DNA from 2 places in the Methylophaga nitratireducenticrescens genome. Region 2 is predicted to be linked to the other one. Evidence: predicted binding sites of a transcription regulator. Region 2 holds the regulator's gene; the other holds the start of a gene.

Region 1 (8,206 bases), 930 kb from region 2:
AACGTGCTGCTGGAGAGGTGTTGTCTGAGCAGATACAAACGGTTGCTATACCCAAACGTTTCAGCCTGGTCACTCGTGATATCTGGACCATGCAACCACGATTGACACGTCGCCAGGGAAAACGGGCTTTTACTCTGTTGTTACATCCCAAGTTTCGTGCTGGTTACGACTTTCTGGCATTGCGGGCTCAATCCGGTGAACCTCTGCAAGAGCTGACTGACTGGTGGACTACCTTTCAGCAGACATCTGCTACTACGCAGACCGAAATGGTTAACGCTTTAGGTAGCGGCGGAGAGACAGATAAACGTAAACCCCGCCGTCGCCGTCGACGTAAACCTGCTAATAAAAAAGTTGAATAATGCTAGTTTATATTGGACTCGGCAGTAATCTGCAAAACCCCGTGCAACAGATTAAAACGGCAATAAATGATTTACACTCATTAGCCGGAATCACCATCATCACAGTATCCTCATTGTATCAGAGCCCGCCTATGGGTCCAGCCGATCAGCCAGATTACATTAATGCGGTGATCTCACTGGAAACCGCTCTCAGTCCACATCAGTTACTTGATGCTTTACAATCTGTTGAACAACTCCATGGACGCGAACGAAAGCGGCATTGGGGTGAACGGACGCTGGATTTGGATATTTTGCTCTACGGTGATCAAATATTAGATGATGAGCGACTGACAATACCGCACCCAGGCATGCATGAGCGGGCATTTGTGTTATATCCATTGGCCGAAATAGCACCGGATATTGAGATTCCCGGCATAGGTGCTTTGCAGCAAATATTGCTCTCCTGCCCGCAAGGTGATTTACAACAAGTGGATAAAATTAGCTTATGAAAACATTGCCACATCGCTATATTGTTGTCGAAGGTCCTATTGGTGTCGGCAAAACCCATCTGGTTAAAAGGTTGGCTGACAGCTTTTCTGGCAACACCTTGTTGGAAGCACCGGAACAGAATCCCTTTCTGGAACGTTATTACCTGCACCCCAAACAATCGGCATTACCCACGCAATTGAGCTTCTTGATGCAACGTGTCAAATTAGCTAAAACACTGCAACAGGATGATTTATTCACCTCATTGCATGTTGCTGATTTCATGCTGGAAAAAGACCGTTTGTTTGCCCAGATATCTCTCGATGATGATGAACTGGCCTTATACAACATGGTTTACGATAATTTGACCATGCACCATCGGACGCCGGATCTGGTGATTTATCTGCAAGCCTCACTGCCGATCCTGAAAAACCGGATTTCGCAGCGTGGTATCAGTTATGAACAGCATGTTGAGGATGCTTATCTGAAACGATTGGCCGATTCCTATGCTGACTTTTTCCATTATTACGATGCTTCTCCACTATTAATCGTTAATGCTGAGCAAATTGATTTAGTGAAAAGTGAAGCCGATTATCAGCAGTTACTGGATCAAATTTGTACTATCCAGAGTGGTCGCCAGTATTACAATCCTTTGCCAGTGAAAGAGAAAAGCTCATGAGCCGTACCAGTCTCAATCAGCTGCGTAAAATGAAAGCCGAGCATAAAAAAATCGCCGTGCTGACGGCATATGATTCAAGCTTTAGTCACGTTCTTGAACAGGCCGGGGTGGATATTGTATTGGTTGGTGATTCACTGGGTATGGTTATTCAGGGGCAGGAAAGTACTTTACCGGTTACCATTGACCACATGATTTACCATACTGCCAATGTGGTTCGTGGCAGTGAGCGTCTGTTTGTGATCACTGATATGCCATTTATGAGCTATGCCAATATTGATCAGGCTTTGCACAATGCAGCCCGATTAATGGCCGAAGGCGGGGCGCAGATGGTCAAACTGGAAGGTGGAGCAGAGCTGGTTGACTTAATCACCGCCTTAACCCAGCGTGGCATTCCGGTTTGTGGGCATCTGGGGTTATTACCTCAGTCAGTGCATAAGCTGGGTGGTTATCTGGTTCAGGGAAGAGAGCAGTCTACTGCAGATAAAATTCTGCAGGATGCAATTAGTTTGGAAAAAGCGGGTGCCGATATGCTGGTATTGGAATGCGTCCCTGCGGCATTGGCGAAGATTATCAGTGAAGCGCTTACGATTCCTGTTATTGGCATTGGCGCTGGAGCTGACTGTGATGGACAGGTTTTGGTATTGCACGATATGTTAGGTATCACTGCTGGTAAACGTCCGCGTTTCAGTTATGATTTCCTGGCCGACAGTGGTCACATCCCTGCAGCAATAAGTCGTTATGTGGAAGCCGTTAAAAATGGTGAGTTTCCCACAGCTGAGCAACAGTATTAATGCAAATTGTTGAATCGATTCTGGGCCTGCGTGGTCAGATAAAGACCTGGCGTGCTGAACATCAGACTATTGCCTTTGTGCCGACCATGGGAAACCTTCATGACGGGCATATTTCTCTGGTCAAAAAAGCTCAGACCCTGGCTGACAAAGTGGTGGTCAGTATTTTTGTTAATCCATTGCAGTTTGATGACAAACAGGATTTAGCCAACTATCCCCGGACGTTGCAGGCAGATATTGAAAAGCTGACTCAGGTGGGCTGTAATCTGTTATTTACGCCTGATAATGAGGTGATGTATCCACAGGGCAAGGATTTTCATACCTTTATCCATGTGCCCGGTATGGATGACAAGCTCTGTGGCCTGGAGCGTCCCGGACACTTTGATGGTGTTGCCACCGTCGTCACCAAATTCTTCAATATAGTGCAGGCCGATGTTGCGGTGTTTGGTGAAAAGGATTACCAGCAATTATTGCTGATTCGTAAACTGGTGGCTGATTTGAACTTGCCGATTAAAATCGTGGGCGCAGCTACTGTAAGAGAAGATAATGGTCTGGCGATGAGTTCACGTAATCAGCATTTAAACGAAATGCTGAAACAGCAAGCCGCAGCGTTGTATTCAAATCTGCTTGAACTCAAACAACAGCTGGAGTCTGGCAACCAGGACTATTCGGCTTTACTGGCTCAAGCCCATACGCAATTAACTGCTTCCGGGTTTACATTGGATTATATTGATATTCGTCGGGCAGAAGATTTGCAATTGGTTAATCCTGAAGTGGATAAAAAGTTGCGGTTACTGGCGGCGGGACGTGTGGGCAGTGTACGGTTGATTGACAATATTGCCTGTAACCTTGCTTGAGCATTGTTAAAAAGCGATAATATACGGCTTACTAACGGAATTTTGCCAGCTATGCATCTGACACTGTTAAAAGCTAAATTACATCGTGCCTGTGTAACCCATTCTGAACTGGAATATGAGGGTTCATGCGCGATTGATGGCAAATTACTCGAAGCCGCCGGCATTCACGAGTATGAACAAATTCATATTTACAACGTCGCTAATGGCGAACGTTTCGTGACGTATGCCATTCGTGCTGAAGACGGTTCTAATATCATTTCAGTTAACGGTGCTGCGGCACATAAAGCCTCTCCGGGTGATCGGATTATTATCTGTGCCTATACCGCAATGGATGCAGAAGAACTGAAAAGCTTTAAACCGACGCTGGTATATCTCAATGAAAATAATGATATTACCCATATGCGTCATGCCATCCCTGTTCAAGCAGCCTGATTAAAACCCTCCAGATATAAAGGTTTGCGAGACTGTCACCGAACAGTCATCAAACCGTTATTTTTTTGTCATAGGTGTTCTCTAGACTTTGCAGCATGAAGTTACCAGAGAAACCATATGCTCAATATTGAACAAGCTGTTCAACAAAAATTTCCCAATTTTCAAAATCAAAAACCTTGGGTCAGAAAACCGACGTTAGGCTTTCTCCGAAAAATCACTCACGAACAGGAAGTCAATCGTTTCCTGGAGCAGCATAAACAGCTTGAAGGTTTTGATTTTATTGATGAAGTACTGGATTACTTCAATTTCAGTTATAGCATTACCCATCGCCACCGAAATAATATTCCAGCCACTGGCCGCGTGGTGATTGTCGCCAATCATCCATTAGGTGCGTTAGATGGATTATGTTTACTAAAACTGGTGGGTGAAGTCAGGCGTGATGTGAAAATTGTTGCCAATGACATGCTGCTGAACTTTTCGGCATTAAGTTCCTTGTTTCTGCCGGTTGATAATCTCTCCAAATCTACCCGTAAAAGTAGTATTGCCAGGATTGTTGAATGTCTGAACAATGATGAGGCAGTAATTGTGTTTCCAGCTGGAGAAGTGTCACGTATCCGGCCCGGTGGTGTTCGTGATGGTAAATGGAACAGCGGGTTTTTAAATTTTGCCAAAAAAACGCAATCGCCCATTTTGCCGATATATGTTGAAGCCAGAAACTCTTCGCTATTCTATAGCGCCTCGATGGTTTATAAGCCATTGTCAGGCATGATGCTGGCACATGAAATGTTTAATAAAAACTCCAAAACCATCTCGATGCGAGTAGGGGAGTCCATTGCCTATCAGCAAATTGAACAGTTGCCGCTGATAAAGGCCGAAAAAGCCAAGTTATTAAGACGTCATTTATATCGACTGGCCAAAGGTAAAAAACCGCTGTTTGTCACTGAGCAGACGATTGCCCATCCCCAGGAACGTCGGGCAATCAAAAAAGAATTACAGCAAGCTGAATTGTTGGGCGAAACGGCCGACAATAAAAAAATATATCTGTTTGATCATCAATCAAATTCAGCTGTGATGCAGGAGATTGGCAGGTTACGGGAAATTACCTTCAGGCAGGTTGGAGAAGGAACGGGTAAAAGACGTGATTTAGATCATTATGATCGGGATTACCGACATTTAATCCTGTGGGATGAGCAAGAGCTGGAGATAGCCGATGCTTATCGAATTGGTGAAGTCGCACGCATTATGTCTGCTGGGCGAGATATCTATACCAGTGAGCTGTTTCAATTTAATTCAGCGATGCAGAATTATTTTCCAGTGAGTATTGAATTAGGCCGCAGCTTTGTCAGTCCCAAATACTGGGGTAAGCGCAGTCTGGATTATTTATGGTATGGCATCGGTGCCTATCTAAAACGTTATCCAGAGGTGCGTTATCTGTTTGGACCGGTCAGTTTAAGTAATACCTATCCTGATTTTGCCAAGGCGTTGATTGTCAGTTTTTATCAAAAACATTTTGCTGATACAGAAACCTTGGCGACCGCCAGAGTACCTTCAGTGTTTGATATTGAAATACAACAACGGGTAAATGCAACATTAGTTAACCAAAATGCCGAGAGTGATTTCACGGCGATGCGTGAGCAATTGGCGCATATGAATGTAACGGTGCCGATGCTTTATAAACAATACGCCGATATTTGTGAGCCAAGTGGTGTGCGGTTTATCGATTTTAATATCGATGCCAACTTCGGTAACTGTATCGATGGACTGGTGATGGTCGATCTCCAGCAATTAAAACCAGCTAAACGAAAACGTTATCTGGGGGAAGCAAAGGCTTAACCTGTTATCCATGACAGCGTTTAAGTTTTTTGCCACTGCCACAAACACAATTCTCGTTGCGACCCAATTTTATCGGTGGTAAAAACTCGCCATCCAGATAAAACCATTGACCTTGTTGGCGAGAGAATCGTGAGCGTTCGTGTAACTGTCCGATAGGTTTATCGACATAAAAAGCAATAAAATCGACCTCAGCTTGATCGCCAGTTTCGGTATGCTCCAAAATGATTAAACCTAACCATTGGGTGGTTTCCATCGTTTGCTGCAAATTAAGCAAATCATCTGGCTGTCGTTGTGAGGGGTGTATCGTTGTTTGTAAATAGCTCGTGTTGTGCATCACAAACGCACTGTAGCGTGAACGCATTAATTGCTCAGCGTTGGTCGCAACCTGTTTGCCTTGATGCAGAAAGCCACAACACTCATCATAAATAGATTGACTTTGGCACGGACAAAGTTGGTTTTTCATTAGAAGTTAATCTTTATTAAATCAGGGTGTTGAAACTGATAGTTTAATTTCCTCTTAACTTTCTGGTTGCTTATTATTTTGTACTTGATATCGCTTTCGCTATCGAATTCTGGTGATGACAATCCCATTAACTGTCTCGCATAACTGTAAAACTCCCGCTTAGTCGGGTGAGTATCAGCACAGCCATTAAATATTTCACCCCAAGCTTGTTGCTGCAAAATAGCATTGATAATACCTAAACAATCATCCAGATGAATCAAATTCACCGGGGCATCTGCTTGAGGCACACTGCGGCCATTGCGAAAAAACCGGCCAGGATGACGTCTTTTATCAATCAAACCACTGAAACGTAAGATGGTTGTTTGGAAATGTTGGCTAGCTTGAAATTGTTGTTCAATGTGCCATAACACACTGCTGTGATCTTCAGCTTTTTCATCTTCGCTGACTTCACGATTCAGGTTTTGATATACCGAGCTAGAACTAATAAACAATACTTTTTGAATTGGCGATTTTTCAATTTGCTGGATAAGATCAGCAAAACCAGTTTGATTTTTAGAGGTGATGTTGATGATCAGAATTTCGCTATGCAAAAATTCTTGGATATCGGATAACTGGTCAATATCAACATAAAATGCGCTGGCGCCAGCTGTAGCAATTTCAGAGAATCTTTCACGATGTCGAGTTGAAGCTTTTACATGAAAGCCTTGTTTATATAGTTGAGTTGCCAGTGGTAAGCCCAACCAGCCGCTCCCTAAAAGACTAATAGTGTTTATGACGATTTTCTCCTAGACAAAGACAGAATCTGCTTATTGTGCAGCTTGATGTAGATCAAAACAAACCACTTTGTTACTTAGGCTTAACTCACAACCAGGTTATGCTAAGGTTGTGAGCGTTGTCTGGAGTTACCGATGAAACAGCATATGCAGAATCAACCATTCGAAAAGTCCTGGCACCACCTTAGTTCAGAGGAAAGTTTGTCACTACTCGAGAGTGACAAGCATGGTTTGGATTCCGAAACCGTTGAACAACGTTTGCAGCTATTTGGTGAAAATCATTTGCCTAGGGTTAAAGGGCGTTCAGCAATAGCCAGGTTATTTGCTCAGCTGCACAATTTGATCATTTATGTGTTGTTAGCTGCGGCGTTGCTTACCGCTTTGCTGGGTCATTGGATAGATTTCTGGGTAATTCTTGCGGTTGTCATTTTAAACACGCTAATTGGCTTTATTCAGGAAGGAAAAGCCGAAAAAGCGCTTGATGCTATTAAAGATATGCTGGCGCCTCATGCAACAGTAATTCGCAGTGGGCATCGCCTGCGGATTGAAGCCGATCAGCTGGTTCCCGGTGATGTGGTGGTGTTGGAGCCTGGCGATAAGGTGCCTGCTGATATGCGACTTTTCAGTGCAAAAGGTTTGCAAATTCAGGAAGCGGTGTTAACTGGTGAGTCAGTCGCTGTTGAAAAACATCATCAACCCGTAGCAAGTGATGCCGTATTAGGTGACAGGCTGTGTATGACGTATTCAGGCACTTTAGTCACTTCAGGTCAGGGACATGGTGTGGTGGTTGCGACCGGAGCACACACTGAAATTGGCCGTATCAGCGGTATGATTTCTGATATCGAAAATCTCACTACACCGTTGTTACAACAAATTTCCGTTGTTTCTCGCTGGCTGACTCTGGTCATTATGGTGATTGGCGGTTTGGTATTCAGTTATGGTTACTGGTTGAACCAGACACCGGCTATCGAGATGTTTATGATTGTGGTTGGTGTGGCCGTAGCGGGTATTCCTGAAGGTTTACCCGCTATTCTGACCATCACGCTGGCGATTGGTGTACAAAAAATGGCCAGCCGTAACGCCATTATCAGACGGCTGCCAGCAGTAGAAACGCTGGGCGCGGTATCCATTATCTGCTCTGATAAAACCGGTACCTTAACCCGCAATGAAATGACTGTTTCCACTGTGATGAGCTCCGCAAATAACTATAGCGTCATTGGTGTGGGCTATTCTCCAGCGGGCGAGTTTACTATTGATGAGCAGGCCATTGAAACCGAACAGCACGAAATCTTAACGTTGCTTTTACGCTGTGCCGCTATTTGCAATGATTCGGCATTAAAGCGACGTGATGATGACTGGCTGGCCGAAGGCGATCCGATGGAAGCAGCGATGCTTACCGCCGCATTAAAGGCGGATTTTACGCTGGAGGAGCTGAAACAATTTTACCCACGACGTGATGTTATCCCGTTTGATACCGCACATCGTTTTATGGCCACCTTGCATCATGATCATCAGGGACATGATTTTATTGCTGTAAAAGGTGCACCGGAAAAACTC
Region 2 (8,206 bases):
AATCCGCCAGATGTGCGTTCAACTGGGCGGCTGAGACGTGCCCTACCAGACGATGTTCAGCAGATTCTTGTGCATTTTCGTCAAAAAACAACATGCTGGGTGGACCAAATACCCGCAGTGATTTTAACAAGGCTTGATGCGCATCCGTATTGTCAGTGAGATCCACTTTCAGCAAAGTAAAATTCTGCAAGGTGCTGATAACCTCCGCATCACGGAAAGTCGTCTGTTCCATGTTTTTGCAATCGGTACACCAGTCCGCATAAAAATCGAGCATCACTGGCTGATTACTTTGCTCCAGCTGAGTCTGCAATTCCTCCAGTGATTTGACATAGGTAAATTGCAGAGCCGGTCGAGCAACTGTTGTGTCGGGAAAAAGACTCAATTTATGCAACGGTTGCAAAATGGATTGCCCGCCGCTGGCACTGCCAATCAGCATCAATGCACCTGTGATAAGCGATAACAGTCCCAGACCTTTCCAGAATTTTTGCCAACCAGTGGCTTCAATCGGCAGATTGTTGAGGGCGCCCAGATAGACTGCGGTCATCACCAGCAGGGCACCGCTCATAAACAGAATGGCCCAACCCGGCAGAATGCGATCCAGCATCCATATTGCCAGTGCGATAAGCATCACACCGAAAAACGCCTTAATATTTTCCATCCAGCGTCCGGCTTTGGGCAGCAGGGTTCCGGCTGAGGTGCCAATAATCAGTAATGGAATACCCATGCCCATACTCATCGCAAATAATGCCGCACCCCCCAACACCGGATCAGCGTGTTGACTGATAAATAACAAGGCACCTGCTAATGGAGGGGCCAGACAAGGCCCGACAATTAGTCCTGATAGCAGCCCCATCAATACGACGCCAGCTAATGTACCGCCCTGCTGACGGTGGCTAAGTTGATGCAATCGTTGTTGCAGACCATGCGGTAGTTGTAATTCATAAAAGCCAAACATCGATAACGCTAGTAATATCAAGATGCCAACAAAGCCTGAGATCACCCACGGATTTTGCAGCATGGCCTGGAGATTGCCGCCGAGTAAGCCGGTCAATACCCCCGCCACGGTGTAGGTGACGGACATGGCCAGTACATACGTCAGTGACAGAATAAATGCCCGGCGGGTGGTAATGTGTTCGCCCTGGCCGACAATAATGCCGGACAGAATCGGAATCATCGGAAAAACGCAGGGGGTAAAGGCCAGTAATAAGCCTAATCCCAGAAAGCCGAGCAGAATTTGCAACAGATTGTCATTTTGCAGGCGTTGCGAAATCTCATCCTGCTGGCTGACTGGCGTTGAAGACTGGAGTGAAGCGGGAGCGGTGGTTTGTACATCAATGGTTGCCGACTCACTTGCTGCGGTGATTGCGGGTAACTCCAGATCGAAGGTTTTGCGGGTTGGCGGGTAACAGATACCAAACGTTTCAGAGCAACCCTGATAATGCGCCGTTAATGTGATGCTGGTCGAATCGGACTGGGTGCGTATCAGCGGCAGATTGATCTGCACATCACTGGTATATACCTCGGATAAACCAAAATACGCATCATTTTTCATATCCCCGCCGGGCAAAGTAAATTCGCCCAACTGAACAGAATCATCCCCGGTTATTTCGAAGCGAATTTTATCCTGATACAGATAATTTCCTTCCATTATCTGCCAGCCTGCCAATATCGTTTTGGGATCAGTAACGACCACTTCAAAGTCAAAAGCTTCATCGACTTCAGGGGGAGAGTCTGCACTGTCGAAACCAAATTTCTCCAACAGACTTGGGCGCGCCTGTGCGGAAAAACTGCTGAGCAGCATGAGCAGGATTAAAAATTGTTTCATTACATTATCGCCACTGATTCATTGCAGTTACAGACCATTCTAACAGTCGAATGTTACACGGGTGAAAGCAACGGGATGTCATGTTGTCTTTAAACTGTAATAATTGCCTTCATTTTTGGCGAAACACAGGTGTCTTGTGGAAATCAAAACCCTTCATAAACTTGAAAAACAGGCCTACAAAAAAAGCCATGCCGAAATAGCCAGAATAGGCTTTGCACTTTTTTTCCTTGCTGCCATTCTGGCATACAGTTTTGCTACTTCCGGTGGTGTTCCCAATAATCTGTTTCTGGCTATTGCCGCCGTGTTCGGTGGTTATATGGCAATGAATATCGGTGCCAACGATGTGGCCAATAACGTTGGCCCAGCGGTGGGCTCCAAGGCGCTGACGATGGGTGGCGCCATTATGATTGCAATGATTTTTGAGGCTGCTGGCGCCTTTATTGCTGGCGGTGAAGTGGTGTCAACCATTAAAGGCGGCATCATTGATATCAAGCAATTTGGTATCGATACTGAAACCTTTGTCTGGGCCATGATGGCCGCATTATTAGCGGCTGCTTTATGGCTTAATCTGGCGACCGTCGCCGGAGCGCCAGTATCAACTACTCACTCGATAGTGGGCGGCGTAATGGGCGGTGGTATGGCTGCCGCCGGCTTCGGTATTGTTGACTGGGGCACCATGGGTGCCATTGTCAGTTCCTGGATTATTTCGCCATTGATGGGGGGTATTATTGCAGCCGCTTTTTTATTGGCTATTAAGAAAACCATCATCTTTCGTGACGATAAAATTCAGGCCGCCTTTCGCTGGGTGCCAATTTATGTTTCGGTGATGGCCTGGGCATTTTCCACTTACTTGGTGATTAAAGGACTTAATCAGGTATGGGGACAATTTATTAATTCACTTAATGGCCTACCTCTTGTGGATTTTGCTCCTCAAGCCAAACCCAGTTTTTTTACTGCAGCGGTAATAGGCCTGCTGATTGGTGTTCTGGTTTTCTGGATTGTTAAAAAATCTATCGGCAGCAACCTGCCACAGATGAAAAATGATCGTGCCAGTGTCAACGCCCTGTTCACTATTCCCTTAATCTTTGCGGCTGCCTTATTGAGCTTTGCCCATGGTGCGAATGATGTGGCAAATGCTATCGGTCCTCTGGCCGCAATAAATGACGCCATTATGTCAGGTGGTATCACCGATAAAGCCGGTATTCCGCTTTGGGTCATGGCCGTGGGTGCGTTAGGTATTGCCATTGGTTTGGGTCTGTATGGTCCAAGACTGATTCGTACCGTAGGCGGTGAAATTACCGAGCTGGATCAGATGCGCGCCTATTCAATCGCTATGGCTGCTGCTTTGACCGTCATCATTGCCAGCCAACTCGGCTTGCCGGTCAGTACAACGCATATTGCCATTGGTGGGGTATTCGGGGTGGGCTTCCTGCGTGAATGGCTGGATGAATCCAATAAAATCGAACGCCAGATTGATCGCGAAAAAGCCGAAATCAAAGATGATAAAAAGATGCTTAATGCGTTGCGCGGTGAACTGAAAAAACTGGAGAAAAAGCCCTCCAAAACCGTGGATGAATATCAACGTATAACGGAGCTTTATCGGTTGATTGAAGAGGAAGAGTCCTCGCTGAAAAAAGCCAAAAAAGTTCTCAAAAAAGAAAAGAAAAACCTGTTCGTCAAACGCGATATGGTGAAAAAGATTGTTACAGCGTGGGTGGTCACCGTTCCAGCAGCGGCAACTTTATCAGCCTGCATCTTCTTTATGATTAGAGGCATCATGCTGTAATCAAACCTTCATTAAACTGACATATTATTTTCAGCTTATTTGTCAGGACGATTTGAACATGCTGAATAAACTTAAAGCATTGCCGATTGCGATTCAGCAATATCTGGTGGTGACCTTCAGCTACTGGGCGTTTACCGTTTCCGACGGTGCGTTACGCATGTTGGTGGTATTGTTTTTCCATCAACTGGGCTACAGCCCGCTTGAAGTGGCAATGCTGTTTGTTCTGTATGAATTTTTCGGCATTGTGACAAACCTGGTCGGTGGCTGGCTGGCCGCCAGATTAGGGTTAAACGTCACTATGCATCTGGGCTTGTTATTACAGGTCATTGCATTGACTATGCTGCTGGTGGATCCGCAATGGCTCACCGTGGCTTATGTCATGGTGGCGCAGGCGCTCTCCGGTATTGCCAAAGATCTGAATAAAATGAGTGCCAAATCCAGCATCAAAATGCTGGTGGCGGATAACGCGCAATCTACCTTATTTAAATGGATATCCATCCTTACCGGCTCCAAAAACGCCCTGAAAGGGGTTGGTTTTTTTGTCGGTGCGGCCCTGCTTTCCTGGATCGGTTTTCGTGGCGCCATACTGGCGATGGCGGTTGTACTTCTGCTGGTGTTGATTTTCAGCATCATCATGTTGCAACGCGATCTGGGCAAAGCCAAAAATAAACCAAAATTCAGTGATATCTGGTCAAAAAGTGCGCCGGTAAATCATTTATCGCTGGCACGTTTCTTTCTGTTTGGTTCACGAGATATCTGGTTTGTGGTGGCCTTACCGGTGTTTTTGCATGCTCAGTTACAGTGGCCACCCATTTATGTCGGTGGCCTACTGGCGGCTTGGGTAATTGCTTACGGTATTGTGCAGGCGCTTGCCCCTAAACTGACTGGCTTTTCCAGACAAAACGCCCCTGATGGCTATCATGTCTGGCTATGGTCCTTCCCCCTCTTTGTGTTGCCGTTATTGATTGCCGCCGCGGTGTATTTTGAATGGGCTGTCATACCTGCTTTAACCGTCGGCTTGTTAATTTATGGTGCTATCTTTGCGATCAATTCTGCCATTCATTCCTATCTGATCGTGTCATATGCTGATGCGGCCGGGGTGTCATTGGATGTCGGTTTTTATTACATGGCCAATGCCGCTGGAAGATTGTTTGGTACATTATTATCTGGCTGGGTTTATCAGGTTGCCGGGTTAGCAGCTTGTCTGGTCATTTCTGCCTTAATGATTCTGGTCGCCAGTTTTATTTCAAAAATGTTACCGCGTAAAGCCCAGACTGTATAAAGCTTTCAGCGTTGTTATCAAATTGTCATATTTAGCCGTTAAGCTTTACTCTTAGTAAAATAGTTCAGGAAAAAATCGGATATGAGCATATCGGTATTACTGGTTGAAGATGACGCCGCCATTCGTGACATGATTAATTTCAGTCTGCGTCAGGCAGGATTTACCTGCGAAGCGGTCAAGGATGGCGAAACCGGTCTGGATTGGTTGAAAAATCAACAACCAGACATGATTTTGCTGGACTGGATGTTACCCGGAATTGATGGCATCGAGTTTATCCGCCGTCTGCGTGCCAATGAGTTTTTAGCCTCCATTCCCGTAATCATGCTCACCGCCAAAGGCGAAAGTGAAGATATGGTTAAAGGGCTGAGTGTCGGCGCTGATGACTATATTAATAAACCGTTTTCCCCACCTGAATTAATAGCGCGAATTAAAGCGGTTTTACGTCGTTGTCGTCCGATGGAAGATGATGATGCCCAGAAACTGCAGATGGGTGAATTGGTCATGGACACCAAAAGCCACCGGGTCTCGGTGAATGGTGAACGCATTGAATTGGGACCGACCGAATTCCGCTTACTACACTTCTTTATGAAAAACCCCGAACGTGCCTATAACCGTTCCCAGCTGCTGGATTTTGTCTGGGGTGACACTGTCTATATAGAGGAGCGCACAGTGGATGTGCATATTCGTCGTCTGCGTAAGGCGCTGGAACACAGCGGTCATGACAACCTGGTACAAACCGTTCGCGGTGTCGGCTACCGCTTTTCTGCTGAATAGCAGGATTTTCTGATGCAATGGGATTATTGGCGTTTACTGACGGTACTCAGTCTGGCCGGTTTTGTTGGATTGGTTGTCGGCCATATGATGGCTTTCCTGTTTGTCGCTGCGCTTATTTACATTTTTTGGATGCAGAGCAAATGGAACCAGTTGCAAGCCTGGCTGGATAAGCCGAAGAAAAATAGCTCTCCGCAAGCCGAGGGGGTTATTGATGATGTGTGCCGGCAGATCGAACAGATGCGCGCACAAAACAGCAGCCGTAAAAAAAAGCTCACCGGTTATTTAAAACGTTTCCAATCGGCAACGGCTGCTTTGCCCGATGCGGTGGTCGTCATGGGCGAATTTGGGCAGGTCAGCTGGGCCAATACCTCAGCTATGACCTTGTTAGGAATCAATTGGCCTCATGACAACGGCGTCAGGGTCAACAATCTGGTTCGTGACCCGGCATTCCAGAAACTTCTTGAGCTGGAGAATAATGCCGAGGATGTCATCATCGCCGCTTCACCGATGAATGATCGTATCCAGCTTGAATTCAAAGTGGTGCGGTACGCCAGTAAAGATCGGTTATTGATCGCCAGAGATATTACCCAGACCCAGAAGTTGCAGCGTATGCGGCGGGATTTCGTAGCCAATGTGTCGCATGAATTGCGTACACCGTTGACGGTTTTGCGGGGGTATCTGGAAACCTTGACCACGGAAAGTGATCAGGAACTCTGGCAACAGGCTTTACCGATCATGCAGCAACAAAGCCAGCGAATGCATCTGATGATCAAGGATCTGCTGGCATTATCCCAACTTGAAACCGGTGAAAAGCCGTTGCAACACCGTCCAACGGATATCTGTAAATTGCTGCATAGTGTGGTGGAAGATGCCAAACGACTGGAACATTTTCATCAACATCAGATCAGCCTGCACTGCCTGAGCGAAAAATGGCTGATGGCAGATGCTGATGAACTACGCAGTGCAATCTCCAACCTGGTCTTTAATGCCGTCAAATATACTCCGGCAGAAACCTTGATCGATGTCAGATGGCATATTGAGGGCATTTTTGCCGTCATTGAGGTGAAAGATACCGGTGAAGGTATCGCCCAACATCATCTGGATCGCCTGACAGAACGTTTTTATCGTGTTGATAGTGGTCGTGCCAGGGAAACCGGTGGAACAGGACTGGGGCTGGCTATTGTCAAGCATGTGTTGCAACGACACAAAGCAGAATTGGTGATTCAAAGTGCTATCGGTGAAGGATCAAGTTTTAAATGCTGTTTTCCCGTCAAAAGCGTGATGGATAAAATCGACATTTAGCCTTGCTGAATACGGTTTGCGGCCATGTCACAGTATTGTCATATTACTTTCATATCCTTGTCACAGTTAATCGCGATACTGCTCGGGTGCTCAACGCGGTAAGCGTTGGAACTTATTTTTAACCCAAGGAGTTAATGACTCATGTTCAAGAAAAATTTTGCTATATATGGTGCCGCTTTGGCAATGACCTTTTCCTCTGCCACGTTTGCAGACGTTGATCCAAACCTGTCAGTTTATGAAAAAACCAGCGGTGTATCAGGCAGCTTATCTAGCGTCGGTTCAGACACTCTGGCGAACTTGATGACCTTGTGGGCTGAAGAGTTCAAACGCGAATATCCTAATGTCAGCATCCAGATTCAAGCAGCGGGTTCTTCAACTGCGCCGCCTGCATTAACTGAAGGTACATCGAATGTTGGTCCGATGAGCCGTGAAATGAAAGACAGCGAAATCAAAGAATTTGAAAACAAATACGGTTACAAACCAACCGCTATTCCAGTTGCAATTGATGCTCTGGCGGTTTATGTCCACAAAGATAACCCAATCAAAGGTATGACCATTCCTCAAGTAGATGCTGCTTTCTCTGCAACTCGTAAGTGTGGCTATTCAGAAGATATCACTGACTGGTCACAATTAGGTGTTGAAGGTCTGGGGTCAATCCAGTTATACGGTCGTAACTCAGTATCGGGTACTTATGGTTACTTTAAAGATAATGCTTTGTGTAAAGGTGACTATAAAAACAGTGTAAATGAGCAACCAGGTTCAGCTTCAGTTGTTCAGGGTGTGACTAAATCAACCAACGGTCTGGGTTATTCTGGTATCGGTTACAAAACATCTGGCGTTAAACTGGTTCCTTTAGCGAAAGAAGCCGGTCAACCATTTATTGAAGCCAATGGTGAAAATGCTGCTGATGGTTCATATCCAATGTCACGCTTTTTGTGGGTTTATGTGAACAAAGCACCTAATAAACCAATGTCTCCAATTGACCGTGAATTCATGAAAATGATTCTGTCTAAAGTGGGTCAGGAAGTTGTTGTTAAAGATGGTTATGTACCACTGCCAGCTAAAACTGCAGCAAAATATATGGAAATGCTGAAGTAATATTGCGAATTAAAATCACCCCGCACATTGCAAGATGTGCGGGGTTTTTTTATCTAATAGCGTTAATCAATTTGCCTGCAGATTGATTAGCAGTATTAAAATTAAGCAATCACCCTATTGCGTGCGTATTTCTTAAACG

What was found. Region 2 encodes PhoB, which activates phosphate uptake and scavenging genes when phosphate is short. Its sites were predicted from a motif close to GNNTGTCATAAAACTGTCANAT; they were not measured.
Region 1: a site for PhoB is predicted at 3,622-3,643, ahead of Q7A_RS11060 (GNAT family N-acyltransferase). Genes of this name have one in related genera too.

The regions. Positions count from the first base shown of each region.
Region 1 covers NC_017857.3:2,331,914-2,340,119, reverse strand. The annotation lists gene pcnB (polynucleotide adenylyltransferase PcnB) at 1-359, shown strand, start outside; gene folK (2-amino-4-hydroxy-6-hydroxymethyldihydropteridine diphosphokinase) at 359-847, shown strand; gene Q7A_RS11080 (deoxynucleoside kinase) at 844-1,503, shown strand; gene panB (3-methyl-2-oxobutanoate hydroxymethyltransferase) at 1,500-2,294, shown strand; gene panC (pantoate--beta-alanine ligase) at 2,294-3,148, shown strand; gene panD (aspartate 1-decarboxylase) at 3,200-3,580, shown strand; gene Q7A_RS11060 (GNAT family N-acyltransferase) at 3,698-5,413, shown strand; gene Q7A_RS11055 (YchJ family protein) at 5,418-5,876, opposite strand; gene Q7A_RS11050 (NAD(P)H-binding protein) at 5,876-6,640, opposite strand; gene Q7A_RS11045 (cation-transporting P-type ATPase) at 6,785-8,206, shown strand, end outside.
Region 2 covers NC_017857.3:119,835-128,040, reverse strand. The annotation lists gene dsbD (protein-disulfide reductase DsbD) at 1-1,825, opposite strand, end outside; gene Q7A_RS00570 (inorganic phosphate transporter) at 1,962-3,611, shown strand; gene arsJ (organoarsenical effux MFS transporter ArsJ) at 3,670-4,893, shown strand; gene phoB (phosphate regulon transcriptional regulator PhoB) at 4,975-5,667, shown strand; gene phoR (phosphate regulon sensor histidine kinase PhoR) at 5,680-6,969, shown strand; gene Q7A_RS00550 (PstS family phosphate ABC transporter substrate-binding protein) at 7,111-8,067, shown strand.